Linked DNA regions of Beijerinckia sp. 28-YEA-48. The protein of the gene in region 1 interacts with the protein of each later gene in a pairwise test. Links are inferred from orthologs where the notes say so. Each region holds a gene or a part of one and is shown on either strand. Other genes may lie near its edges. The genes, in order: pheT and secD.

Region 1 (11,265 bases):
AAGTCGACATTCAGTGCCGGCGCTCGGGCGGCGAAATCCGCTTCGGCGAAGGCGAGGATTGGCTGGAGATTCTCGGCTGCGGCATGGTGCATCCGAACGTGCTGCGCAATTGCGGCCTCGATCCCGATGTCTACCAGGGCTTTGCCTGGGGCATGGGCATCGATCGCATCGCCATGCTCAAATACGGCATGCCTGACCTGCGACCTTTCTTCGAAGGCGATGTCCGTTGGCTGTCGCACTACGGCTTCAAGCCACTCGATCTGCCGAGCCTGGCCGGCGGCCTGAGCGCTTAAGGAGAGACCCATGAAATTCACCCTCTCCTGGCTCAAGGATCATCTCGACACCACGGCCTCTCTTAACGAGATCGTCGAGACGCTGACGCGCATCGGCCTTGAGGTCGAACATGTGGTCGACCCCACCGAAAAGCTGAAAGACTTCACGATCGCTTACGTGATCGAAGCCAAGCAGCACCCCAATGCTGACCGTCTGCGCGTCTGCATGGTCGACACCGGCTCCGGCACGCCGGTGCAGGTGGTGTGCGGCGCGCCCAATGCGCGCACCGGCATGAAGAGCGTGTTCTCCCCGCCGGGCACTTACATTCCCGGCAAGGACATCACGCTCGGCAAGGGCGTGATTCGCGGCGTCGAATCAAACGGCATGCTGTGTTCGGCGGCCGAATTGCAGCTGTCGAGCGATCATGACGGCATCATTGATCTGCCCGAAGATGCGCCGGTCGGCACGCGCTATGTCGACTATGCCAAGCTCGGCGATCCGATGATCGAGATCAATCTGACGCCGAACCGGCCTGATGCCACCGGCGTGCACGGCATCGCCCGTGATCTGGCAGCCGCTGGCCTGGGCACGTTGAAGGATCACGCGATCAAGCCCGCCGATGGCAGCTTCCCTTGTCCGGTGAATGTGACGCTCGACTTCGCGGCCGAAGATAAGCATCTGGCGCCGCTGTTCGCCTTGCGGCTGGTGCGCGGCGTCAAGAACGGCCCCTCGCCCGAGTGGATGCAGCAGCGCCTGAAGGGCATCGGCCTGCGTCCGATCAATGCGCTGGTCGACATCACCAATTACGTCACCTTCGATCGCGGCCGGCCGCTGCATGTGTTCGACGCCAAGAAGGTGAGCGGCAATCTCACCGTGCGCCGCGCCAAGGATGGCGAAGAGGTTCTGGCGCTCGACGGCAAGACCTATCAGCTGAGGAGCGACACGGTCGTCATCGCCGATGACAAGGGCGTCGAATCGATCGCCGGCATCATGGGCGGCGAACAGTCGGGTTGCGACGACGCCACCACCGACGTGCTGATCGAATCAGCGCTGTGGGATCCGATGAACATCGCTCGTTCCGGCCGCACGCTCGGCATCGTCACCGATGCGCGCTATCGTTTCGAGCGCGGCGTCGATCCGGCCTTCTGCGTGCCCGGCGCCGAGCTCGCCACCAAACTGGTGATGCAGTTCTGCGGCGGCACACCATCGGAACTGATCGTTGCCGGCGAACAGCCGAAAAGCGACACCGCCATCGACTTCCCGTTGAGCGAAGTGCAGAGGCTGACCGGCCTCGAACTCGACTCCCCGGAAATGATCCGCACCCTGGAGAAGCTCGGGTTCGGCGTTATCAGCCAGTCGACCAATGCCGACCGTATCATCGTCAAGGTACCGTCATGGCGGCCTGACGTGGAAGGCAAAGCCGACATCGCCGAAGAAATCGTGCGCATCGCCGGGGTCGACAATGTCGCCTCCGTGCCGCTGCCACGCCTCGATGCCGCCGTTGCCAAGCCGATTCTGACGCTGCTGCAGAAGCGCACGCGCCAGGCGCGGCGCGCGCTCGCATCGCAAGGCCTGGTCGAAGCGATCACCTGGTCCTTCGTCAGCAAGGAACAGGCGGAAGCTTTTGGCGGCGGACAGCCGGCATTGGCGTTGGCCAATCCGATCGCTTCCGATCTTTCCGATATGCGCCCGTCACTGCTGCCCGGCCTGTTGAAGGCGGCGCAGCGCAATGCCGATCGCGGCTTCGGTGATGTGGCGCTGTTCGAAGTCGGCCAGATCTTCAAGGGCGATGGCGAAAAGGATCAGCGTATGGCCGCCGCCACAGTGCGGCGCGGCGGCAGCGGCCGGCAGTGGAGCGCCAAGGCGACCAGCGTCAGCGTGTTCGACGCCAAGGCCGATGCCATGGCGATGCTGGCGGCACTCGGCGTGCCGCTCGGCGGCCTCAACATCGTCTCCGGCGGGCAAGCCAATGTTCCCGCATGGTTGCACCCCGGCCGTTCCGGCACGATGCAGTTTGGACCGAAGAACGTGATCGGCTGGTTCGGCGAATTCCACCCGCGCGTGCTCGAAATGCTCGATGTGGCCGGCCCGGTGGCGGGCTTCGAGATCATTCTCGATGATCTGCCGGCGCCGCGCGCCAAGCCGACCAAGGTGAAAGCGAAGCTCGAACTGTCGGATTTCATGCCGCTGGAACGCGATTTCGCCTTCATTGTCGATCGTAATGTCAAATCGGCTGATATCCTGCGCGCTGTTCAGGCAGCGGAAAAGGTGCTCATCTCGGGGCTCAACGTCTTCGACATCTATGAAGGCGCTGGTATTCCCGAAGGCCGCAAATCGGTCGGTGTCACCGTCACCTTGCAGCCGCGCGAGAAGACTTTGACGGACGCCGAGATCGAAGAGGTTGCCGGCCGGATCGTCGCCGAAGTGGCGAAGAAAACTGGAGCCACGTTACGAGGCTGATTGGCGAGGCTGAGCTGAATGCGGATCGCGGCCTTCATCGTTACAGGTGTTCTGGCTTGCGGTTTGACGGCCTGCGTTCTCTTGACGCCACAAGCCGCCTTGGCCCAGCGCTCGCCGACCGATTGTGACAAGCTGACGAACGACGACGCCTACAACAAATGCCTGGCCTCCTTCGGACCGAAGCGTGGCCAGCATGTTCCATCTGGCAGCACCGCCTATCCCGATGCGGTCGACGCGCCGCCCCGGGCTGGCGCGTCGACTGCCCCAAATGCCCGAAGTGTCCGCGAAGGAAGTGGCACGCGCGCAAGGCGTGCCAGCGGCCGCCGAAACCTTGGTTATCGGGGTCTGCGCGGCAACGGAAGCACCGTCGTCGTGACACAGCTCAAAGGCGGCCGTCTGCGCTTCCAGATCGTCATGCCGCAGCGGCGGTAGGATCAGCGCGGCGCAATCTCGGCTGTAGCCTTTCGTATCATGCCCAATACACCGGCAGTGTGACGCGGGATCAGCCATGCCCCAGACTGGGAAACATGTGGCCCGGTCGTGCGTTGATGACAGGGGGAAAGCCGGGACATCGACGTGTCGCGTCGCAACTGTGATGTCGCCGCTTTTCAAATTGCCCGTATGCACCCATAGTCACGTCCGTGAAATGGAGGTTCGGATGAGGAAAGTTCTGATCGCAGCGACCATAGCCTTTGCTGCCATGGGAGCGGCGGCACAGGCCGACGGCACCTTAGATAAGATCAAATCCAGCGGCATCGTGACCCAAGGCGTGAGAGAATCCTCAGGGTTGGCCTATACGTTGGGCAATGGCGTCTACACCGGCTATCACTACGACGTCTGCCAGAACATTATCGCCGATATCAAGAAGAAGCTGGGTCTCCCAAAACTGGACATCCGCTACCAGCCCGTGACCTCGCAGAACCGCGTGCCACTGGTGCAGAACGGTACGGTCGATTTGGAATGCGGCTCGACGACGAACAACACGGCCCGTGCTCGTGACGTCGATTTTGCCACGACCGTCTATATCGAGGAAATCAAGATCGCCGTCAAAGCCAGCTCAAACATCGGAAAGCTGGAGGATCTGAACGGCAAGACGGTGGCCACCACGACGGGAACCACATCCGTACAAACGCTGCGCAAGAACAAGAGAGGCAAGGATCTCAAGTTTAGCGAGGTCTTCGGCAAGGACCACGCCGACAGCTTCCTGCTGTTGCAGAGCGGACGCGCCGACGCCTTCGTCATGGATGCCTCGATCCTCGCCGCGAACATCGCGCGGGCGCAGAACCCGAAAGACTACAAAATTCTGCCCGAGGTGCTGGCCGTCGAGCCGATCGCGATCATGATCCGCAAGAACGATCCGGAGTTCAAGAAAGCCGTCGACGAGAGCATCGCCGAACAGATCAAGGCTGGAACGATCGCCAAGCTCTATGACAAATGGTTCATGCAGCCGATCCCGCCAAACAATGTCACCTTGAACATGCCGGCCTCCGACGCCACGAAAGAGGCCTGGGCCAATCCCAACGACAAACCCACCGAAGACTACAAACAGCCTGGTGAATGAGCCCTTCTATCAGGCACGGCTTGCGCCGTGCCTGATGTCTCTTCGGCGCTGAACAAAGGCGTCGCGCGGTTCGAGCTGGCAGGTTTTCATGGCGTATTGGCAGGATGTCTGGGATCGCTGGCAATTCCTCTGGGATGACCGGGGAGACGGCGTCACTTACTGGCAATGGATGTTTTCCGCCTGGGGCTACACGGTCTCGGTCGCGGCTGTGTCCCTGGTCATCGCACTGGTAATCGGCTGCCTGGTCGGCACCTTGCGCACGGTCTCGCAGCATCGGGTCGTCTCGGCGCTCGCCAATGCCTGGGTGGAACTGTTCCGCAATATTCCCGTGCTCGTGCAGCTCTTCCTCTGGTTCTTCGTCATTTCGGAAATCGTTCCGGGCATGAAAGGCGTTCCCAGCTTCGTTCTGGCCTGTTGCGCCCTTGGCTTTTTCACTTCCTCCCGCATCGCCGAGCAGGTGCGCGCCGGCATCCAGGCACTGCCGCGCGGGCAGAGCCAAGCCGCGCTCGCCATGGGATTTACCCAGTTTCAAACCTACCGCTATGTGATTTTACCGCAGACGTTTCGCATCATCATTCCGCCGCTGACCAGCGAAGCGATGAATATCGTCAAGAATTCTTCCGTGGCTTTCGCCGTGTCGATTCCAGAGCTGATCAGTTTCGCCATGCAGACGCAGGAAGAAACCTCGCGCGGCATTGAAGTTTATCTGGCCGCAACCATTCTCTATGTCATCACCGCTTTGGCGATCAGCTTGATCATGTCCATGATCGAAAGGCGGATGCGCGTTCCCGGTCTCTTCTCGCAAGACCAGGGAGCTCATTAATGCAGGCGCTGGATTTTTCCTTCTACACCTGGGCGAACATATCCGCCTATTTGCTCAGCGGCCTCTATTTCAGCGTCGGCCTGACGATCGCCGCCACGATTGGCGGCATAACCCTGGGCACGATCATCGCCTTGATGCGTCTGTCCGGGATCAAGCCGTTGGAATATGCGGCGATCTGGTATGTGAACCTGATGCGCAGCATCCCGCTGGTGATGGTCATCCTGTGGTTCTTCCTGCTGATGCCATCGGCCTTTTATAATTTGTTCCCGGCGGGCATCGGTCAGAAATATCGCGCCGAGATTTGCGCGCTTATCACATTCATCATTTTCGAAGCCGCCTTCTTCAGCGAGATCGTGCGCGCGGGCATTCAATCCCTACCACGCGGTCAAAGCATGGCCGGCCAGGCGCTTGGCATGACCTATGCGCAGAACATGCGTTACATCGTTCTGCCGCAGGCAGTCCGCAACATGCTGCCGGTCTTCCTCACCCAGACCATCGTGCTTTTTCAGGATACGTCCTTGGTCTATGCCATCGGCGCCTACGACATCCTCAAAGGCTTCGAGATCATGGGCAACACGTTCGGACGGCGCGTCGAGACCTATCTGCTCGCCGCCGTCGTCTATTTTATCATCTCGTTTTCGCTTTCCATGTTGGTCAAGAGCTTGAACGAGAAGATCCGCATCGTGCGCTGACTAGAGCAAATTGCGTTTCGACAGAAACGCAATTTTGCTTAGTACCTTTGTTTTGACGCGTCTTTGTGGCGTTTGACTAAGTCAAACTGCAAAACGCTATGTGAGGGACGTCGACTGTCATGATCGAGATGAAGAACGTTTCCAAATGGTATGGCGCGACGCAGGTCCTCGATGACTGCTCGGTCAACATCAACAAGGGCGAGGTCGTGGTCGTCTGCGGCCCCTCGGGATCAGGCAAATCGACGCTGATCAAGACCATCAACGCGCTTGAACCGATCCAGAAAGGCGAGATCTGGGTTGATGGTTCGCCTGTCCATGACAAGGCCACCGATTTGCCGAAGCTGCGTAGCCGGGTCGGCATGGTGTTTCAGCATTTCGAGCTGTTTCCGCATCTCACCGTCACCGACAATCTGACCATCGCGCAGATGAAGGTTCTGGGGCGGGGCCAGGACGAGGCCAAGCAACGCGGCCTCAAAATGCTTGAGCGTGTCGGCCTCACGGATCACAAAAACAAATTTCCCGGACAACTCTCCGGCGGCCAGCAGCAACGCGTCGCCATCGCCCGCGCGCTGTCGATGGATCCGATCGTCATGCTGTTCGATGAACCCACTTCAGCGCTCGATCCCGAGATGGTGGGGGAAGTGCTCGACGTCATGGTCGGCCTGGCCGCCGAAGGCATGACGATGATGGTTGTGACCCATGAGATGGGCTTTGCCCGCAAGGTCTCCAATCGCGTCATTTTCATGGATGTCGGTGGCCATATTCTCGAAGATACCAGCAAGGATGAGTTCTTCGACAATATCGAGGCCCGGCAACCGCGCACACGGGAATTCCTCAATAAGATCCTGCCGCATTGAGGGCTTAGGCCGCGACCTTGGTGTCATCCCGTACACGCGCAGCGTGATCCGGAAACCAGGGGTGAGCGACGCCATGCTCATCGTGGTTTGTAGAACACGTATCGATGCCGGCCGAGGCTCTACCGTTTGCCCCTGGATACCGGATCGCCTGCGGCGTCCGGTATGACACCAAGATTGTAGTACGCGCGTCTAATTCACCGGCTTGCAGTTCATCGTCGGATCACGCCCCAGCTCGCTCGCCAGCTTATCGAACATGGTCGTGGCGATGATGTCCGAGCCCTTCTGGGTGAAGTGGACGATATCGACGAACAGATCCTTATCCCACTCACCATCGAGATGCGGGCGCGTATCAACGAAGGGCGTCCCGGTGCGCTTGGCCACGGCTTCCACCATGCGGTTATGCGCGGCGATGGCCGGCAGAATGCGCTCGATCGGCTGGAAGACGCGGCCGTAGAAATCGATCACTTCGTGCGGCGAACTTTCGTTGACGACGGCGGAAAGATTGGCGAGCACGACGCGGAAACCGTTGTCGACGCCCATTTTCACCAGCTCCGAATAGAGCTTGTCGTAGGTGTCGAGGAACTGCGTCTGCTTCGGCGTGCGATTATAGTCTTCGAGGCGTGCCTGATAGCCCTGCATGGCAATGCGGAAGCTGGCTTCGCCCAGCAGCGGCGATCCGCGCATGTGAAAAACCGGCTGTCGCGGCATGGCGGCGATTTGCGGATCGACGATCGCGAGCCCGTTATAGCCGTGATAGGAAATCACCATGTCGGGATGCAGCGGCAGGATGAAACGCTTGACGCGTTGCAGATTGTCGGAGAGGCCGGCAGCCGGCACGCCGGCGTTGATGACTTCGATTGGACGTTCGCAGACAAGCCGCGTACTGAGCTGCTTCTGCAGCACTTCCGGCCAGGTGGTCTCGCCACGGCGGAACATGGTGCCGAACACCGGCGATTCGCCGACGACGAAGATGCGATAGCGATTGCCCTTGTCGGCCGTCATGTCGGCGCCACGGAAGCCGAGATTGTTGATCGGCACGTCAGCATCGAAGAACTGGCCGCGCGCATTGGGCTCAAGAATGAAGGGCAATTCGCCCTTCGGATCGGGCGCCTGGATTTTGGCCAGAACGCCGCGGCCCCATTCGGCGACATATTGCGCCCACCACATGCGGAAGGCATCGGGATCGCCCTTGGCGTCGCGGAAGGAATAGACGGGCTCAGCGCGCGTCAGCACCGCGCCGACCGAGGTGCGGGCGAAATAGGCGTCGGCCATAGGCAGCAGAACGGCAAACAGCAACAGGGTCAGCGCGCCGGTGCGCGCCAGTCCGAAACGCCAGAGCCCGCTCAGCATCAACAAGGCGGTGAACAGGCCGAGGAAAACGAGCAAGGCGAGATAGAACGAAACACGCCAAGCCTCGAAGAAGAAATAGCGCGTCGCGATCGCCGCGATGACGAAGCCAACCAATGTCAACAGCAGCGCCAGCCAGGGCGTGGCCGGGCGCCTGGCCTTGGCGACCATCGCCACAGCCGCGCGGCCACGGCCAAGATAATGCGGGCGTGCCGCCAGAATCGGACCTTCGAAAGCGAAGAAGAAAATGGCGCAGAAGGCGACGAGAACAACGACGTAGAGAACGAGCTGCACGGTGAGCGGCAGATGCGCAACGCTCGGGCGCAGCAGCAGGATCGCCAGGGTGTGGAACAGGTAGATCGTGTAGGAGACCTTGCCGAGGAAGAAGCAGGGCTCGGCGATCCAAGCCAACCGATTGAAGGCCGCGCGATAGACATAGAGCGTGACGATGACGCTGGCGCCCAGAAGCGCTGCCGCGAAGGGGTAAAGCTCTTGCGCGATGCGGTTGGTATCGACCGTGGCCTGCCAGCCGATAACGCCAGCGAGGGCCGCGGCGGCAAGCGCGATGACGATCGACAGCACGCCGCCAAAGCGACGCAGTGCCTTGTCGATCGGATCGATGGCGCAATAAAGCAGGAAGCCGAAGGCAATCGCATCCAGCCGGAACAGAGTGACGCGGCGCACGTCCGCATCCCAATGGCTGAAATCGCCGAAGACCGAGCGCGCCACGGCGCTGGCGACAGCCAGCAGCACCATCAAGGTGATGAAGCCGCGCGCCCGCAAGCGGGCGACATTGGCGGCGACGACGATCACCGCCGCGACCACATAGAAACATTCCTCGACCGACAGGCTCCAGGCGACGGCGAAATAATCCTGCGCGTCGGACAGTGGCCGGAACAGATTCTGGATGTAGAACAGATATTGCGGAAACGAGGCGGCGCCGAGATTGCCGCTGACCACGGTAAGCGTGATCAAGGCGACGAGATAGGGCGGGATGGTGCGCATCCAGCGCCGGATCAGGAAGATCCAAGTGTCGGCCAGATGCGAGGAGGTGGCGCAATGAATGAGCTGCGGCGCCAGCACGAAGCCGCTCAACACGAAGAAAATCTCCACCGCCAGGATGGAGATGACATTGGCCACCGGCCAATCGGTCGAGCCGAGCATCACATAATGGGGGATCGCGACCGCGAGGGCCGCGACACCACGCAACAGATCAAGCGACGCGAGCCTGTGCATCAGCGGCCGGGATTGCTGTAGAGGAAGGGCACATCGATCTGGCCGCTGACCAGGACGAAAATGATCGCATAGAGCAGGGCGACAAGGACCACGGCAGCGAACAGGCTGCCGCGCAAATTATGTCCATAGGTCTGCCAAAAGATCTGAAATGGGTGCAACGGCCGCTCCGGCAGGCCGACAGGCGGCCTGAACGCGGCTTTCAATATAGCGTTTTGCAGTTTGACGGAATCGTCAAACGCCACAAAGACGCGTCAAAATAGCAATTCGAGGCAGAATCGCGTCGATGGGAACGCGGTTCTGCCCCGTGAAAGTCGCGCGCCAAGGCTAGCCGAACCGGGCCAGCGTCAGGCCGGATCGAAACCACCGTCCTTATTCAGCCTGATCGCGCCTGATATGGCCGGCTGGACCCATTTGGCGGTGGCCCCAATGCCGCCGAAAGCGAACAAATGCGGCGTGACGCCGTCGATCTGCTTGGCAGCGACCGCCGCCGCGATAGTGCGGATGATCGGATCGGGCGAAACCGCCTTGAAAGCATGGCGAACCAGGCCGCTGCGGGAGGCCAAAGCCTCGGCGGAGGCCTTCACGCCACATTTGCGGGCATAGTTGAGCCAGGTCATCAGGCTGGTCGGGCCAGCGAGGCCAACCCGGACGGGCGCATGCACGCCACGTTGGCGCAGCCAATGCAGCCAGGCGATGATGGAACGGGAATCGAAGCAGAATTGCGTGACGATATGCGGCTCAAGGCCGGCCTGCTGGGCGGCGGCGAGCTTGGTGACCAAATTGGCCTCGATCTCGTCTTCACCCATGGCCGGATGGCCATCGGGGAAGCCGGGCAGGCCGATGGCTTTCAAGCCCCGGCGCTGGAACAAGCCGTTCTCGATCACCGACAACGCCGTCTGGATTTCGCCGACACCGTGTTCCGCGTCACCGCCAATGAGCAGCGCCGTGCGCACGCCGGCTTCATCGACCATGCGGCCGACATGACGCTCGAGCACATCGAAACGCGGGAAGTGCCGCGCCGACAGATGCGGCACCGGCTCAAGCCCGGCCTGGCGGATGGCCACGGCGGCGGCCATCATTTCGTCGAGCGGACGATGCGGCAGCATGGTCAGATAGACCTGCGTGCCGGGCGCCAGCGTCTTGCCTAGCGCTGCGACGTCGCCGGCGGAGGGACGCGTCGCCTCGAAGGAACAATCGCGCATGAAGGCCGCGATCTGGTCGACGGTGGCGTCGATCGGATCGGGAGGCTTTGCCGCAACGGGAGCCGTGCTCATGTTCGAACTCCGCTACGCTAATCGCGCCGCTTCGAGATCACATAGGATTCATCGTAGAACCACAGGCCGTTGTTCTTACGCAGAACGTCTCGCGTCGCTTCAAGATAAGCGTCGTTGGCGACAACGGGACCTAAGCGATCGTCTTCGACTTGCGCGACATAGATCGCCGCGTTCCAGGCCGCGAACAATGTCGACGTACCAATCGACGCGCCTTCCACCTCGGTCGGCAGAGTGTGCATGTGATATTGAAACAGCGATTTGCCGTCGGCATTGGCGTTGAAATTGTAATCGCGCGCCGCCGGCCCCAACTCGTGTTTCACCTGTTTCAAGAGGTCGTGACGGTTATTGGTAGTGAACGGATTATCGTTGGGCCAGACCTTGTCGATGATTTCCATGCCTGGATCATTGCCGCAGGAATGGATGCCGATGAGGCGACCGCCGGGGCGCAGCGCGCGCGTCAGCGGCGCGATCACGCGCTTGGCCTTGAACTCGACGCTGGCGCGGGCGCGATAGGGCTGCGAGGCAATGACGAGATCGTAATCGGCCGGCGTCTGGCCGAGACGCGGAATGATCGGATCGAGCGCGAATTTGTGGTCGTCGCGATAGAGCACCAGGACCACCGGCCGATCATAAACCGAATTGCCGGTACGCGGGCTGGTGCGGGCGTTCCAGTTCTGCGCCAGGAACGGTTCCAGATCGGTGATCTGCTTGTCGAACGTATGGGCGGTGTCGCCCGTCAGCT
Region 2 (16,448 bases), 2.5 Mb from region 1 along the record:
GGGCACATAATTGGCCGGGTTACGATCCAACCCCTTGGAATAGACATGACCAACCATCGTACCGCTCCGCCCTCGATCCTTGCCTCACCAGTCACCAAGACAATGCGAAGTTGCGCGGCAAGTAGCAACAAGAGAGGGCGATGGGGAAAACGCGACGCGTGCTGGCGCGCACATTCTTCCGACCAGACTGTCCTTAAGGTCATTTCATCGCCGGTCGGGAATGTCCGCCGGCCCGGAACAGATCGGGAGAGCGTCATGATCACCAAGAAAACCTTCGCCGCCACCGTCGGCGCCCTGGCCCTGGCCGCGACCTTCGCGGTTTCCTCGACCCCGGCTTCGGCCGGCTGGAAACATCACGGTTATGGCGGCGGTCTCGCCGTCGGCCTGCTCGGCGCGGCTATCGTTGGTGGCGCCATCGCCGCCGCCCAGCCCGCCTATGCCGCTCCGGCCTATGATTGCGAGCTGCGCCAGCGCCCAATCTACAATTCCTGGGGCGAGGTCATCGGTTATCGCCGCCCGGTTCGGGTCTGCTACTGAAAAGACGGCTTAATTTCGACAAGAGCGGGCAACAGATACTTCTTTTGCCCGCTTCTTTTGCTTTCCGATGCCATTTTGACCAGTTTTGTCCCCTTTACGGGCATTTTGCGTCGCGGCAATGCATATAATGCATCTCTTGTTACTAAGTTTGGCCCATTTTAGGCCTGAAAAAAGCAATATGACGGGGTCATGTCACTATTTTTATATATGACAAAATCTAAATTCTGTAACATCATGCGTTAAACGCATATCAGGTAATCAATCTTAGCTATGGCATTGTGCACCGCATCATTCTACATAGAGCTCATGAACGACGGGCTGCAAGCCAGTCCGTCAAGTGAGGATAAGATGACTATCAAGAGCATTGTAGCCTGGGTTGACTCCTGGCGTCGGTATCGGGTCGCGGTGGCCGAGCTTTCGCAGCTCTCGGACCGTGAATTGCATGATCTGGGCATTACCCGCTCCGAAATCCACGCCGTTGCGCGTCAAAGCTCGGGCATCTGATTAGAATTTTGGAATAGCGTGGACGGGCTTCCCCTCCCTCAGCCCCCCACGTTTAAGCGCCCGCCGGACCCTCCCCCGGCGGGCGCATTATTTTTGCACTGCGCAAATCGCTGCAGCCATTGCCCCAGCCTGCCCTCGGCGGCATAACCCGCCCCATGCAAGCACCCCGGCACCCCATTCACATTATCGGCGGCGGTCTCGCCGGATCTGAAGCTGCCTGGCAGGTCGCCCGCCTGGGCGTACCGGTCGTCCTGCACGAAATGCGGCCCGTCCGCCCGACGGATGCCCATGCGACGGACGCTTTGGCGGAACTCGTCTGCTCCAATTCCTTTCGCTCGGACGATGCGGAAATGAACGCCGTCGGCCAGCTGCATTGGGAAATGCGCCAGATGGACTCGCTCGTCATGCGCGCCGCCGACGCCCATCAGGTGCCGGCAGGTGGCGCGCTTGCTGTCGACCGCGATGGCTTCGCCCAAGCGGTGACGCAAGCGATCGCCGCGCAGCCGTTGATTCAGCTGGTGCGCGAGGAAGTGCAGGACATTGCGGCCCAGGACTGGCCTTCGATCCTCATCTGCACCGGCCCGCTCACCTCCCAGGCGTTGGCGCGCAGCATCGGCAAATTGACTGGCGAAACCGAACTCGCCTTTTTCGATGCCATCGCGCCGATCGTGCACCGCGATTCGATCGACATGGGTAAAGCCTGGTTCCAGTCCCGCTACGACAAGGTCGGCCCGGGCGGCACGGGCGCCGACTACATCAACTGCCCGTTGTCGCGCGACGAATACGAAGCCTTCCTTGATGCGGTGATCGCCGGCGACAAAACCAGCTTCAAGGAATGGGAAGGCACGCCCTATTTCGACGGCTGCCTGCCGATCGAAGTGATGGCGGAGCGCGGCCGCGAGACCTTGCGCCATGGCCCGCTCAAGCCCGTCGGCCTGACCAATCCGCACAACCCGACCGTCAAAGCCTATGCCATCGTGCAGCTGCGCCAGGACAATGCGCTGGGTACGCTCTACAACATGGTCGGCTTCCAGACGAAGCTGAAGCATGGCGAGCAGACGCGCATCTTCCGCATGATTCCCGGCCTCGAACAGGCGGAGTTCGCCCGCCTCGGCGGCCTGCACCGCAATACTTTCCTCAATTCACCGAAAGTGCTCGACCCTCTGCTGCGGCTGCAAGCTGATCCCCGCATCCGTTTCGCCGGCCAGATCACCGGCTGCGAAGGTTATGTGGAAAGCGCGGCCATCGGCTTGATCGCTGGTCGCATGGCAGCCGCCGAAGCCCTTGGCCAGATGGCCAAGCTGCCGCCCCCCACCACAGCTATCGGCGCCCTGATCAACCACATCACTGGCGGCCATATCGAGACCATCGACGCGGGCCCGCCCTCCTTCCAGCCGATGAACGTTAATTTCGGACTGTTTCCGCCGATCGAAGCGGCGGTCAAAAGCGCTGATGGCAAGCGATTGCGGGGACCGGAGAAGTCACAGGCGCGCAAGCGCCTGTTGACCGAACGGGCCAAGCGCGATTTGGGAGCTTGGCTGGCGGAACCCGCCACCGTCTGAGGTCTTTCGGCTGTGACAAAGGTCATGTGAAGCGCCGCGGAGCGCCTGGCGTTCACATTAAGGTTAATTGTTTACTACATTTTTAGCGTTATGATTGCGCGCATTAAGACTAACGCCTATGGTTACCAAATAGCGAATTTACCTACTCAAACTTACTGACCATCACCTTGATCAATTGCGAGGCCAGCAATTCAGGTGATCGAAGCCGACGATAGCGGCGATCGTTATCAATCTTTACCCCTCCCCTCATGGGATGGGCCGACCATGTCACTGGACGAGCAGCGGCGCCCGGTACACGAGGAGAAGTTGCATGCCCGTTGCCCAGGCCAAAGACATTTATGCGCTTTTGCGCTGCCCAGGCTGCCATGGTGCCCTGATCACCACTGGCTCCAAATTGCGTTGCGCCGACACCCGTTGCCGGGCCGGCGGTGCCGGCTTCGTCAATGCTGCCCGCCAGCCAGTTCTGGTCGACTTCTCGCGCAGCCTATTCGACGAGCCCGAATTCACTGACGGCCACATACCCGACATCGGCAGCCACACCACGTCGACCTTCGGCATGCTGCGGATGAAACTGCGCGAAGGTCTGTTCGGCACCAATGAGGCCGCGAAGGCCAAGTGCAACGACCTGGTGGCGCGCCTGCGCGGCCGCAAGGATCCGGTGGTGCTCGTGGTTGGTGGCGGCACGGTCGGTTCGGGCATCCAAGCGCTTTATGAGCAGACCGATGTGCGCATCGTTTCAACCGACGTGTTTCCCTCGGCGGTGACGACTTTGATCGCCGATGCTCACCACCTGCCCTTCAAAGATGGCAGTTTCGACGCCATCTGGATTCAGGCCGTGCTCGAACACGTGCTTGAGCCGGAACTCGTCGTCGATGAACTGCATCGCGTGCTCAAGGCCGACGGCTTGGTTTACGCCGACACGCCGTTCATGCAGCAGGTGCATGCTGGCGCCTATGACTTCCAACGCTTCAGCCCGAGCGCGCATCGCTGGCTGTTTCGCCGCTTCAGCGAGATCGATGCCGGCGCTGTCGGCGGTGCTGGTGTATCGCTGCTGTGGTCCTATCGCTATTTCCTGCGCGCTCTCGGGCTCGGCAATAAGTTCGCGACGGCGCTGTCGCTGCCATTCTTCTGGCTGCGCTTCCTCGATCGCTTCACCCGGCGCCGGGAAAATCTCGATGCGGCGAACGGCGTTTATTTCTTCGGCATGAAATCGCAGGTGACCCTGCACCCGAAGGATATCATCGCCTATTATCGGACATCCGGAGAAGCGCCCCGCGCCCGCGCCGTCAACGCGGCAGCCGGCCCGGCCACCGTGCCAGCGCCCATTGCAACCGCCATTGCGGCGGATCAATAAGCGTGCGGAAGGGTTCGTAGCCGCGCTTCTCCATCGCCTTCAGCCAAGGCGAGACGAAAGCAAGCGGCGCGAACACCGGCCGAACTTCATCCGGCACCTGCACCAAACCGGCCCGCGCGGCGGCGAGATGAACGCGAATACGATCGCGCAAATCCGCCAGCGCCAGCCGTAGCGCCGGCGAATCGAGCCCCGCCGTCGCCGCTTCAACCAGCGCGCCATGGCGGCTCAACACGTCGCCTGGCAGATAGCACTGGCCACGAGAAACGTGCCACGGCAGCGCCCGCAACAAACCAGCCATCGCATAGGCGCAACCGGCATGGCCGGCGACTTCGCCGCCACCGGGGTCATGGCCCCCGGCACAGATGATCATGTTCAAGCGAAACAGCGCCGAACAGGTTTCGCCGCAATAGCCTTCCAGATCGTTCAGGCTCGGCATCGGGTCGTCATAGAGATCGAAACGCCGCGCCTCGATCAGATTGAGCAGCGCAGCTCTCGGCAAATTGAACTTCGTGATCGTATCGAGCAGCGCCCGCGACAGCGGATTGGCTTGCGCTTCCCCGTCACGCACACCTTCGATCACCTCGCGCCACCATTGCAGGCGGATTTCACCGAGACGCGGATCGGAGACCGCTTCGCGCGCCCGCGCCACTTCATGGGAGAAGGCATAAAGCGCGTGGATATGCGGCCGATGCTGCGCTGTCACGAAGAGCGACGCCAGCCAGCGGTCGCGATCGCCTGCGCGCAGAGCCTGTTCGCAGGTCGTATAGGCTTCCGCTAGCCCGCTCTCCGATAGTTCGCTCATGACGCACTCATGGCGCAGCGATAAGGGCGGCTGCCACTTTGCGGCGCTCGCCGAGCAAGATGTTGTAGGTCGAAACCGCATGGCCCGTCGCCATCGGATCGAAGCGCAGGCCGCGAGCGCGCAGCGCTTGGCGGATCGCCGGCGGCAGCGGCACCAGCGAACGGCCGGTGCCGATCAGCAGCAGTTCGACTGTCTCCTTCGGCGCGTCAAACACAGGCCGTAAACTGGCGATATCAAGCTCTGAGATGTCATTCACCGTCCAGGCGTGAATGCCTACAGGCGTCGCGATGATGGAGCCGCGATGCGACATGCCGGCGAACTGAAAGCCGCCGGCGCCATAGCCATCTATGATGGCCTCACCCGGGAAGAATCCTTCGTATCGCTGCGTATTCATGCAGACCTCCCGCAGCCGAACGCGCTCAAGCGCGCTCCGGACAAATCGCGTTCCGCAATTTGCCCTAGGGTGTGGTCGCCGGCTGCTTGATGTCGGCCGCGTGGCCCGGCGCGCCAAGATAGATCAGGATCGGCGAGCAGATGAAGATCGACGAATAGGTTGCCACCAGCACGCCCCACATCATGGCGAGCGAGAAGGACTGGATGACGTGACCGCCGAAGAACACCAGGGCGAGCAGCGCCAGCAAAGTGGTCGTCGCCGTCATGATCGTGCGCGACAGAACCGCGTTGATCGACATATCGATGATCTCGGCCATGGTGGAGCGGCGATATTTCTTCATTATCTCACGAATACGGTCGAGCACGACGACGGTTTCGTTGAGAGATAGACCGACCACCGTCAGAATCGCGGCGATAGAAGTGATGTTGAATTCAAGCCGCGTGACGGCGAAGAAGCCGACCGTCAGCAACAAATCGTGCATGGTCGCGATCACGGCCGCGACCGCGAGCTGCCATTCATAGCGGAACCAGAGATAGATCAGAACAGCAACGACGGACAGCACAACGCCAAGCGTTCCCGACTGAACGAGTTCACCGGACACGCGCGGGCCTACCACTTCCGTGCGGCGGAACTCATAAGCATCGCCAAGCGAGGCACGGACCTTGTCGACAGCGTCGCGCTGGCCCTGATCGCCGCCGGGCTGCAGGCGCAGACGCAAGGTCGCATCCTGGCCATCACCGAAGGCCTGAACCTCGACTTCGCCGAGGTTCAGCTTGTCGCCAAGCTGGCGCAACTGCGACAGGTCCATCTGCCCCGACTTGGCGCGCAGCTCCAGCATGGTGCCACCGGAGAAGTCGATGCCGAAGTTAAGGCCGACCGTGAGAAAGGCGACGACCGACAGGATCGACATCAGCGCGGAGAATGGATAGCTCAGGCGCCGCAGGCGCATGAAGCCAAAATGCATGTTGTCGGGGGCGAGACGGAATCGGAACATGTGCGCCTTCTAAAAAACTAGATCGGAATACTGGTCGGCCGTTTCCAGCGGTACCACAGCGCGATCATCATGCGGGTCATCGTCACGGCGGTGACGACGGACGTAATAATGCCGAGGCCGAGCGACACGGCGAAGCCGCGCACGGGTCCCGACCCCAGGAAGTACAGGATCACGGCGGCCACCATCATCGTCGAGTTGGAGTCGATGATCGTGGCGAAAGCGCGATTAAAGCCAGCATCAAGAGCCGAAATGATGGAACGGCCGGATCGCGATTCTTCGCGAATGCGCTCGTAGATGAGCACGTTGGCATCCACCGCCATGCCGATGGTGAGCACGATGCCGGCGATGCCGGGCAGCGTGAGCGTTGCCTGCAACAGGATCAGGCCGGCGAAAATCATGCCTATATGGATGGTCAGCGCCAGATCGGCGAAGATCCCGAACAGGCCATAGGTCATCAACATATAAACAATGACGAGGGCGGCGGCGACATAGGCGGCGCGCTTGCCGGCGTCGATCGAATCCTGACCGAGGCCCGGACCGACGGTGCGTTCTTCGACCACGGTGAGCTTGGCCGGCAGAGCGCCGGCCCGCAGCAGGATCGCCAGGTCGTTGGCCTGCTGCACGGTGAAGCGGCCGGAGATCTGGCCGGAACCACCGGTGATGGCGGTAAGAATGCGCGGCGCCGAGATCACCTTATTGTCGAGGACGATGGCGAACGGCTTGCCGACATTCTGGCTCGTCACCTCGCCGAAGCGCTGGCCGCCACGAATGTTGAAACGGAAGTTCACCACCGGCTCGCCATTGCGCGAGTCGAAGCCAGGCTGCGCGTCGGTGAGGTCTTCACCCTGCACCATGATGCGCTTTTCGACCGGATAGGTGGCGACAACCCGCTCGCTCTTACCGTCAGGCGTGCGCTCATATTCATTGAGCATGTCGACGTCGCCTGGATTGTAGCCAGGGTCGGCAACGAGACGGAATTCCAGCTTCGCCTGCGCCCCGAGCAAGCCGATCAGTCGGCTCGTATCCTGCAAGCCCGGCACCTGCACGAGCACACGGTCAGCGCCTTGACGCTGGATGTTCGGTTCGGTGGTGCCACCGAAGTCGACGCGGCGACGGATGACTTCGATCGTCTGGTCGACAGCGCGGCGAATGCGCTCCTGCGTGCCCGCTTCCGTCATCGACAGAACGATCTGGCCATCGGAATTATCGCGAACGTCGAAAGCCGGCGGCGTAGCCAGGCCCAGCGCGTTGACACCCGCCGGCTGCGCCTGCTGGCGCAGCTTCGTCAGAACGCGAGCGCGTTCGGCCGGGTCGTTGACGCGCAATTGAACCGTACGACCGGAAACGGCGACTGATCCGGCCAGGCTGCGCACGCGCTCCTCGCGGAGGATGCGGCGCACGTCATCGCGCAGATTTTCAAGCTGCGTCTTCAGGATGTCGTTCGAATCAACCTCGAATACGACATGCGCCCCGCCCTGCAGATCGAGGCCGAGCACGATGCCCTGGAACGGCACCCATTTGGGGAGGTGCTTGGCGTATTCGTCACGCGTCTCCTTGCTGAGGAAGCTCGGCGCGATGATGAGGAACGTCAGCACGGTCAACAGAATGACCGAAGCAACTTTCCAGCGGGAGAAGCGAAGCATATTTTCCTGTTCCGGTTAGATACGGGCCTGCGCCCCGGTCATTCCTCGACCACGGTAAGTTTAGCCGGCAAAGCTCCAGCACGCAGCAAGATCGCCAGATCGTTGGCCTGCTGCACGGTGAAGCGGCCGGAAATCTGGCCAGAGCCGCTTGTGATGGCAGTGAGAATGCGTGGGGCCGAAATTACCTTGTTGTCGAGCACCATAACAAAGGGCCTCCCGACATTCTGACTCGTCACTTCACTCAAGCGCTGACCGCCACGAGTGTTGAAACGAAAGTTCACCACCGGCTCGCCATTGCCTGAGTCGAAGCCCTGCTGCGCATCGACAAGGTCTTCGCCCTGCACCATCACAAGCTTCTCGACTGGATAGGTGGTGACGATACGCTCGCCCTTGCCGTCCGGCGTTCGCTCATACTCATTGAGCATGTCAACGTCGGCAGGCTTGTAACCGGGAGTGGCGACAAGGCGGAATTCGAGCTTCGCCTGCATGCCGAGCAGATCAATCAGACGCTTGGTGTCCGGCACGCCAGGCACCTGCACCAGGATGCGGTTAACGCCCTGACGTTCGATGTTCGGCTTCCGCATTTCGCCGGTGCCGGCACGAAGGTAGATGACTTCAATGCTCCGCTCGGCAGCGCGACGGATAAGTTCCTGAGTGCTCGCTTCGGTCACTGCCACAACGACCTGACCGTCGGCATCCTCTCGAACGTCAGGCGTCGGCAGCGCTTCAGCCTTCGCTTTGTCACCGTCGGTCGGCAATGGCTGCTGACTCAGCTTCGTCCGGACACGGGCCCGCTCACTTGGATCGTTGATGCGAAACTGAACCGTGCGGCCAGAAACCGTGAGCGGTCCGGCGAGACTGCGCACACGCTGCTCACGCAAAATCCGGCCTATGTCGCTTTTCAATTGCTCAAGTTGGCCGCGCAGCACATCGTTGGAATCAACTTCGAATACCACCCGTGCCCCCGCCTTCGGGTCGAGCCCGAGAGCGATTTGAGGAAGCGTCAGCACGGTCAGTAGAATGACCGAGGCGACCTTCCGGCGGGAGAAGCGAAGCATATTTTCCTGTTCCGGTTAGATACGGGCCTGCGCCTCGGTTATTCCTTAACCGGCTCGCCCTTGGCGCGCACTTCGGCAATCATCGAACGGACCATGCGGACGCGGGTGTCGGGCGCCAATTCGACTTCGATTTCACTGTCATCGATCACTTTCGTAACCTTGGTGATGAAACCGGCCGAGGTGATGACCGTGTCGCCGCGGCGCACATTCTTGATCATCTCCTGATGGGCCTTCTGGCGCTTCTGCTGCGGGCGCAGGATCAGGAAATACATGATGACCAGGATGATGGCGAAGGGCGCCAACTGGGCGATCATGTCGAACTGGCCGGAGCCGCCGAGAGCCTGGGCATAGGCCGGAGTGATAAAAGACATCGGAAACAAGGCTCCATCGAGCTAGGCGGGCACCGGCGCGAAGCGGCCGGTCATTCGGCGCGGAATATAGCGGCCATCGCCCGTAAAGCAATGCCGGCTCTGCGCTTTCCGAACCCCTCAAATGCCTGTTTCGGCATGGACCTGCCTCATTTCGCAAGCTAAACCGCGCCATCGCCAAAGAAGCTGACTTGCAGGCGCACCACCGGACGGGGCCAATGAGCAATTCTACTGATCGGGAAACACTGTTACCGCTATTGGAGCGGATCGCCGGGGCGCTGGAGCGCCTCGCCCCCAAATCGCAGGATCGGCCCGATCTCGACGCCGCCGACGCCTTTGTCTGGCATGCCTCCGGCCATGTGTTGCAGCCGGTTAAGAAGGTCAATCGGGTCGAAATGGCCCTGCTCAAGGGCGTCGATCGGGTTCGCGATCAGCTTTTCGAGAATACGCTACGTTTCGCCCAGGGCCTGCCGGCCAACAACGCCCTACTCTGGGGCGCTCGCGGCATGGGCAAATCGTCGCTGGTGAAAGCCATCCATGCGCAGATCAATCGCGAACGGCCCGCCGGCACCCACGCACTCAAGCTGGTGGAAATCCATCGCGAGGATATCGAGAGCCTGCCGGCGCTGATGAACATCGTGCGCCAGTCGCCGCAGCAGTTCATCGTCTTCTGCGACGACCTGTCGTTCGACACCGACGACACCTCTTACAAATCGCTGAAAGCGGTGCTCGAAGGCGGCATCGAAGGACGGCCGGACAATGTGGTGTTTTACGCCACCTCCAACCGCCGGCACCTTTTACCCCGCGACATGATGGAGAACGAGCGCTCGACCGCGATCAATCCGCATGAAGCGGTGGAAGAGAAAGTCTCGCTGTCGGATCGTTTCGGCCTGTGGCTCGGCTTTCACAAGTGCAGCCAAGACGACTATCTCGACATGGTGTTCGGCTATGCCAAATACTTCGAGCTTGATTATCCGGCCGAAACCATGCGCGCCGAGGCGCTGGAATGGGCGACGACGCGCGGCGCCCGCTCCGGCCGCACGGCCTGGCAATATATTCAGGATCTCGCTGGCCGCATGGGCAAGAAGACCAACTAAGACGGTTTGCGGGCGCCATAGGCGGACAGAAAAATGCGGACGGCTTCCTTCGCGTGGCCTTCCATCGCGTCCGCCTGTGGTATCGCATCGTCGCCCAGCAGCATGGCATCGTTGGTCATCGCTGCCATGACCAGCCAGTTGAAGAACGAAGCCGCCGCAGGGGCATCATCGATTTTGAGATCGCCGCTCGCCTGATAACGGGTGAAGGACTGTACGAGCCGATTGATGGAGCGCATCGGTCCGCGTTCGTGCAGTGCCCGGCCAAGCTCGGGAAAACGCCCCGCCTCCGCGATCACCAATCGTCGCAGTTGCAGCAGCCGGGGCGTTACGACGATCGAAAGCTGTCGGGTGGCGAAATCGAGAAGGAATTGCTCGATCGGGACGTCGGCGGCCGGATCAGAGACCTGTTCCTGTAATTCGTCGCCGGCCCGGCCGGTCATGCCGCGAACGATATCGAGAAACAGCGCCTCCTTGCTCTGGAAATGCGCATAGACGGTCTGTTTCGACACGTTCGCTGCCGCTGCGATCTCGTCCATGCTGGTGCCGAGGAAGCCTTGCCGGAGAAACAACTCAGCCGCTGCTGCGATGATCGCGCGATGCGTCCGCTCGATGCGTGAAATCGCAACTTTGTTCATGCTCGCCCTACTCTGTGGGCCTTGAGACTACACGCTGCCGATTGACTTATCAAACTGGACGGTCCAGTCTAATTCAAGAGCACCTCAGAGGACGAGATGGCTACTTATCAAACACGGCTTCGCACAGCGGCTTGCACCTGCGGTCAGGTCGCCTTTGAAACCAGCGGCGAGCCGATCGTCACCGCGACCTGCTATTGCACGAGCTGCCAGACCGCCGGCCAGCGTCTGGAAGCTCGTCCCAGCGCGCCTCCGCTTCTCGATGCTGATGGGGGCACCCCTTTCGTGTTGTTCCGCAAGGATCGGATCCGCTGTCTGCGCGGCCAAGCCCATTTGCGGGAACATCGGTTGGCCCCGACGTCCAAGACACGGCGCGTAATCGCCAGTTGCTGCAACACGCCGATGTTCCTGGAATTCAGCGGCGGCCATTGGCTGTCGATTTACAAAGACCGCTTTCCAAAGGCCGAACAGCCGGCGCTTGAAATGCGGACCATGACGCGGGATCGCCGGCCCGCCGTCGCGTTCACCGATGGGCTGCCCAGCTACAAAACCCATTCCGGCCGGTTCATGTGGAAGCTGCTTACGGCCTGGGCGGCCATGGGCTTCCGGGCGCCGAAGATCAACTATGTGAACGGCACGATCGATCCCTGATCCGCGGTGACGGCCTATAGATATAGTTGCGCAGCACAACCATATTGTTGTACAACACAACTATATTGAACAAGAGCCTCCGAACGTGAACACCGATCCATCCTTGGTTGAAGAAATCCGCGCCGTGTCCCGCGCGATGGTGCGCGAGCTGGGCTTCATGGGCGGCGGCAACTTCGCCGGCACAGATCTGTCGCCCTCCGCCGTGCATGCGCTGATCGAGATTGAGAAGGGCGGTGTCACCGCGCGAGATCTCGGCACCCGCCTTCGCCTGGAAAAATCGAGCGTCAGCCGCATGCTGCGCAAACTGGTCGAGTCCCGCGACGTGAAGGAGACGGCCGGAGAAGACGATGGCCGCGTCAAAATCCTGTCCCTGACTCCATCAGGCAAAAAGCAGGTCGCAGCGATTCATGCGTTCGCCCGCGCACAGGTCGCCGATGCGCTTGCGCGGCTCAAACCCGGCCAGGACCGTACCGTTCTGGAAGGACTGCGCCTTTATACCGATGCACTTGATACGCAAGCGAACGGTGGCACTGCCGCTGCGCCCATCGAAATCATAGCGGGTTATCGGCCGGGCCTCATCGCGCGCATCACGCAAATGCACGCGCTCTACTATGCGCGGGAAGTCGGTTTTGGGCAGCGTTTTGAATCGGTTGTGGCGAGTGGTTTAGCTGATTTCTGCAATCGCTCGGAGAGCCCCCGCAACGCGATCTGGACCGCCGTAAAAGAGGGCCAGATCATCGGCTCGATAGCGATCGATGGCGAAGACTTAAATAAAGAAGATCCGGATGCCAACATCGCGCATCTACGCTGGTTCATCGTCGACGACGCAGTGCGCGGCGGTGGCGGCGGCAGAAAGCTGCTCGCAGCCGCCTTGGCTTTCGTGGATGAAAAGGCTTTCGCCGAAACGCATTTATGGACCTTCAGCGGTCTTTCTGCCGCCCGGCGTCTCTACGAAGCGCATGGCTTTGTCTGCGCGGAAGAATGGACCGGCGAGCAATGGGGTAAGGCTGTCCAGGAGCAGCGCTTTGTCAGGCCCCGCCCATGACGAACGCTGCCTCGCCGAACGCCCCTTCCCTTATGGAGCTTGCCGGCCCCACTCCCGTCCGCGCGCCGGCCAGGCGGCTGAAAGGCCGCGTCTGCCTCGTCACCGGCGCCACCCGCGGCATCGGCCGCGCCACGGCCTTGTTGATGGCATCGGAAGGTGCGGCGGCCATCGTCGTCACCGGGCGACGGCGCGAGCTGGGCCAGGCTCTCGCCGAAGATATCCAACGATTGGGCGCGGACAGCCTCTTCGTCACCACGGACGTAAGGCGGGAATCAGACAGTGCCGACATGATCGCGCAGACGATGGCGCGGTTCGGCCGGCTCGATGCCGTATTCAACAACGCGGGTTTTCAGGAGCGGCGCGCGCCGCTCGTTGAGCAAACCGACGACGTCTACGCTGAGGTCTTCGATACGAACGTGCGCGCGGTCTTCCACGCCATGCGCCATGAGATCCCAGCACTGCTCGCCTCGGGCGGCGGCACGATCGTCAACAATACGAGCGTCAGCGGCATGAGGAACCCCAATCCAGGGCTGGCGCTCTACGGGGCGTCCAAGGCGGCGATCATATCCCTGACCCGTGCGGCCGCGATGGAATATGCGCCCTCACGCATTCGCATCAACGCGGTCGCGCCAGGTCGCGTCGTCACCGACATGATGCTGCGTTCAGGCATCGCCGACATGCGAACGGTTGCGGCTGGCCTGCCGCTGCGGCGGATGGGGCATCCGGAGGAAGTTGCCGCCGCCGCCGTCTGGCTGATGTCCGACGAGGCCAGCTACGTGGTCGGACATGTTCTGGCCACCGATGGCGGCTTTCTCGCCGGGTAGCCTATTTCACCACCGGCTTTGCCGCCTTGCGCGGCCAGCTCACCAGGAGCAGACCGGCGATCAGCAAAGCCACCGCCAGCGCGAATTGCGGTGGCAGCGGATCGCCCATGATGGCCCAGCCAGCGACAACGCCCAGCACCGGCGTCAAGAAGGTGAGCGCCGACAGCTCGGCGGCACGATAGTGCGAGACCAGCCACATCCAGCCCATGAAGGTGATCGCGGCGACCCAGATCGTCTGATAGGCCAGCGACGCATAGGCCAGAGCCGAGATGGAAAAGCTCGGCGTTTCACCTTTCAGTAAAGCTGCAAGAACCAGAAAAAATGACGACACTGCAAGCTGATAGAGCAAAATCTTCGAAGCTGGCGCGAATCTCAGTTTGGTCCCTTTGATGATCAGCGTGGTGATCGCCCAGCCAATTCCCGCCAGCAGACACAGCACATCGCCGATCAGCATTTCCTTTGAGACGCTGAACGAGACGCTCAGCGCCAAGGCGACACCGATGAAAGCCAGAGCCAGACCGACCCATTGCGACGGGCGCAGGCGCTCGTCGGGTGCGACCCAGATGATGCCAAGAGAGACGAAGAGCGGCGCCGTATAGATGAACAGGATGGCGTGGCTCGCCGTTGTCCATTGCAGGCCGAGAAACAGCAACAGGAATTCCAGGGCGAAGAACGCGCCAGCCACCAGGCCGCTGACAAGCGTGCCGTCACGGCGAAACACGTCCGGCTGCCGCAGCCACATCCAGGTGGCGACAACGATACAGGCGCCGACTGAGCGAACCGAGGCTTGCGTCAACGCCGGCACTTCCGGCATGGCCAGTTTGGCCGCCACCTGTTGCACCGACCAGGACAAACAAAAACCAAGGGTCAGCAACAGACCGAGGCGGTCGAGAGAGCGGGACGCGGACATGATTCTGATTCACCTCTGTCACCGGACGCTGCACGGCGACTAGAAATTAGGCAACATCAGATTCCGCAGGTCGCGAATGCAAAAAGGCGGCGAGGCCTTTCCTTGGACCCCGCCGCCCTTTTTGGCCCGGTGCACGTGTCTCGCGGCAGCCGGAACAAACGTTTTGCTTTACAGGCCCGCCAGATAACCCGACGGATCAACTGGCGTGGAGCCCTTACGCAATTCAAAGTGCAGTTGCGGCGACGAGACGTTGCCCGACTGGCCGGACGTGGCGATGGTCTGCCCACGCTTGACCGCTTCGCCGCGCTTCACGCTCAGCTGGCCATTGTGCGCATAGGCCGAGACGAAGCCGTTGGGATGGCGGATCAGAACCAGGTTGCCATAGCCCTTCAGCTCGCTGCCGGCATAGGCGACCACGCCGCCTTCCGCCGCTTTCACAGCGGTGCCTTCCGGCACGGCGATGTTAATGCCGTCGTTGCCACCAGCCTTGAAGCCCTGGATGACGCGGCCACGGGCCGGCCACCGGAATTCCGGCTTGCCGTCGTCGCTGCTGACGCTGGCGGTCGTTGTCGGCTTGGCCTCCTGGGCAGGCGGCACGCTGGCGGTCGGCGTCGCGTCAACCTTCGTCGGGCGCGCGGCCTCCAGCTTGGCGGCTTTCACCGCTTCAGCCGGCTTTTCGGCCACCTTCTCGGGCTTGCGGGCCGGCTCCGGCTTTTTCACTTCAGCCAGCTTCGGCTTTGCTGTCGGAGCCGGCTTGGCGGCTTCGGCAACCTTCGCCGGTGTGTGCTCGGGCTTGGCGGCCATGACCGGCTTATGCTCGGGCTTGGCTGCAGCAGCGGCCGGTGCCGAAGAGGACTGAGCCGACAGATTGTAGATCGGGATGACGACGCGCGTGCCCGGCTGGATCTGCGAGGCCGACGACAAACCGTTGACCTTCAGCAAGGCCTCCTGCGGCACGCCGTAGCGATTGGAGAGCGCGCTCGCCGTATCGCCCTGCCCGGCCGTGATGGCTGTGCCACCGGAAGCGGTCCACGGGCCAGACGAACGAACCCCTGCGGTCGCGGTCGTCGCGACATGCGCAGCGGGCGCGGCCGACAGTTGCGGGCTCGGGGTGGCTGGCGCGGTGTAGTTCGGCCGCGAAGGGATCGTCGGCGGCGGCAGTGGCGAGGACTGGATCGAAGCCGACCGCACCGGAGCGGAGGCTGCCTGGGCAACCGGATAACCGCCGTTCACCGGATCGGGCGGACGTGGCACCGAGCCCGTCGCGCTGCGATCAACGCCGCCCGTGAGATCGGCCAGCCTGGAGGAGTCGGAGCACCCAGCGATCAACAACGCGGTAGCGCTCATCAAGGCAAAGCGCATTGGCATGCGCATCGAGGAGAAATTGAACCTTGCACTCATTTGCTTACCCGCACACCACGCATCACTTATGCAAATTCAGTAATGACGCAGGCCGGTTAAGACGGGGTTTATGATGAATCTATTTGTCAGAATTTTCGAGAATTCTGCGCGCGGATTATAATATCCGACTGAAATAACTATGTTTTATAATGTAATAATGCGTGCATCAAAGTGGTCGAAAGCCGCTCTACCTTAAAGCCGGAGCGATTTTCCCGGCACCAGCGACGCCAAGCGGCAGGGTGCGATGATCGTCACTTCGTAACCATCCGGTGCGTCGGCGGCGCGTCGCAAACTGACCAGATTGACGTTCCCTTCCGCATCGGAACGTGCACAGACGATGAGGCCGGCCTGGTGAATGAGCCCGCCCACCTGCCGGGGAATCTCGTTCATCACCCCATGGACGAGAATGCGATCAAACTGCCCTGCCCCCTCGGGCGGGGCCAGACCATCGCGCCATTCGATCTGGGCATTCTCCAGCCCCAGCTGGCGCAGCCGCTCGGCCGACTGGCTCGCCAGGGTGCGATAGCGCTCACAGGACAGGACCTCGCTGGCGACATTGGCCAGGATCGCGGTGGTGTAACCGGAGCCGGTGCCGATCTCGTAGACGCGCATCGAAGGCTGCACCTTCAACGCCTCGAGCATACGGGCGACAAGGAAGGGCTCCGGCATGGT

What was found.
Region 2: the proteins of pheT (region 1) and secD interact in binary tests that used the Escherichia coli proteins (3 or more experiments, as listed by UniProt). The link is inferred for Beijerinckia sp. 28-YEA-48 from one-to-one orthologs.

Annotation. Positions count from the first base shown.
Region 1 is NZ_FNSI01000001.1:4,420,129-4,431,393, forward strand. The notes cover bases 1-3,018. They hold pheT (phenylalanine--tRNA ligase subunit beta), read left to right. Parts: upstream 1-303; coding sequence 304-2,733; downstream 2,734-3,018. Other genes in these bases: pheS (phenylalanine--tRNA ligase subunit alpha), read left to right, coding at 1-293; BLW50_RS20735 (hypothetical protein), read left to right, coding at 2,752-3,018. Also shown: more of BLW50_RS20735, read left to right, coding at 3,019-3,165; BLW50_RS20740 (amino acid ABC transporter substrate-binding protein), read left to right, coding at 3,392-4,294; BLW50_RS20745 (amino acid ABC transporter permease), read left to right, coding at 4,383-5,117; BLW50_RS20750 (amino acid ABC transporter permease), read left to right, coding at 5,117-5,809; BLW50_RS20755 (amino acid ABC transporter ATP-binding protein), read left to right, coding at 5,929-6,666; BLW50_RS20760 (acyltransferase family protein), read right to left, coding at 6,856-9,249; BLW50_RS30760 (hypothetical protein), read right to left, coding at 9,249-9,407; BLW50_RS20770 (methylenetetrahydrofolate reductase), read right to left, coding at 9,594-10,523; BLW50_RS20775 (hypothetical protein), read right to left, coding at 10,541-11,265.
Region 2 is NZ_FNSI01000001.1:1,930,654-1,947,101, forward strand. Bases 5,478-8,324 are described here. They hold secD (protein translocase subunit SecD), read right to left. Parts: upstream 7,791-8,324; coding sequence 6,165-7,790; downstream 5,478-6,164. Other genes in these bases: secF (protein translocase subunit SecF), read right to left, coding at 5,478-6,147; BLW50_RS09155 (SecDF P1 head subdomain-containing protein), read right to left, coding at 7,829-8,324. Also shown: BLW50_RS09110 (acyl-CoA synthetase), read right to left, coding at 1-57; BLW50_RS09115 (hypothetical protein), read left to right, coding at 256-537; BLW50_RS09120 (DUF1127 domain-containing protein), read left to right, coding at 886-1,041; methylenetetrahydrofolate--tRNA-(uracil(54)-C(5))-methyltransferase (FADH(2)-oxidizing) TrmFO, read left to right, coding at 1,197-2,603; BLW50_RS09130 (class I SAM-dependent methyltransferase), read left to right, coding at 2,914-3,957; BLW50_RS09135 (phytoene/squalene synthase family protein), read right to left, coding at 3,890-4,759; BLW50_RS09140 (Mth938-like domain-containing protein), read right to left, coding at 4,767-5,153; more of secF, read right to left, coding at 5,218-5,477; more of BLW50_RS09155, read right to left, coding at 8,325-8,800; preprotein translocase subunit YajC, read right to left, coding at 8,887-9,219; BLW50_RS09165 (ATP-binding protein), read left to right, coding at 9,435-10,313; BLW50_RS09170 (TetR/AcrR family transcriptional regulator), read right to left, coding at 10,310-10,948; BLW50_RS09175 (GFA family protein), read left to right, coding at 11,045-11,596; BLW50_RS09180 (helix-turn-helix domain-containing GNAT family N-acetyltransferase), read left to right, coding at 11,733-12,641; BLW50_RS09185 (SDR family NAD(P)-dependent oxidoreductase), read left to right, coding at 12,674-13,465; BLW50_RS09190 (DMT family transporter), read right to left, coding at 13,467-14,375; and 2 more genes. UniProt on the Escherichia coli protein: Part of the Sec protein translocase complex. Interacts with the SecYEG preprotein conducting channel. SecDF uses the proton motive force (PMF) to complete protein translocation after the ATP-dependent function of SecA.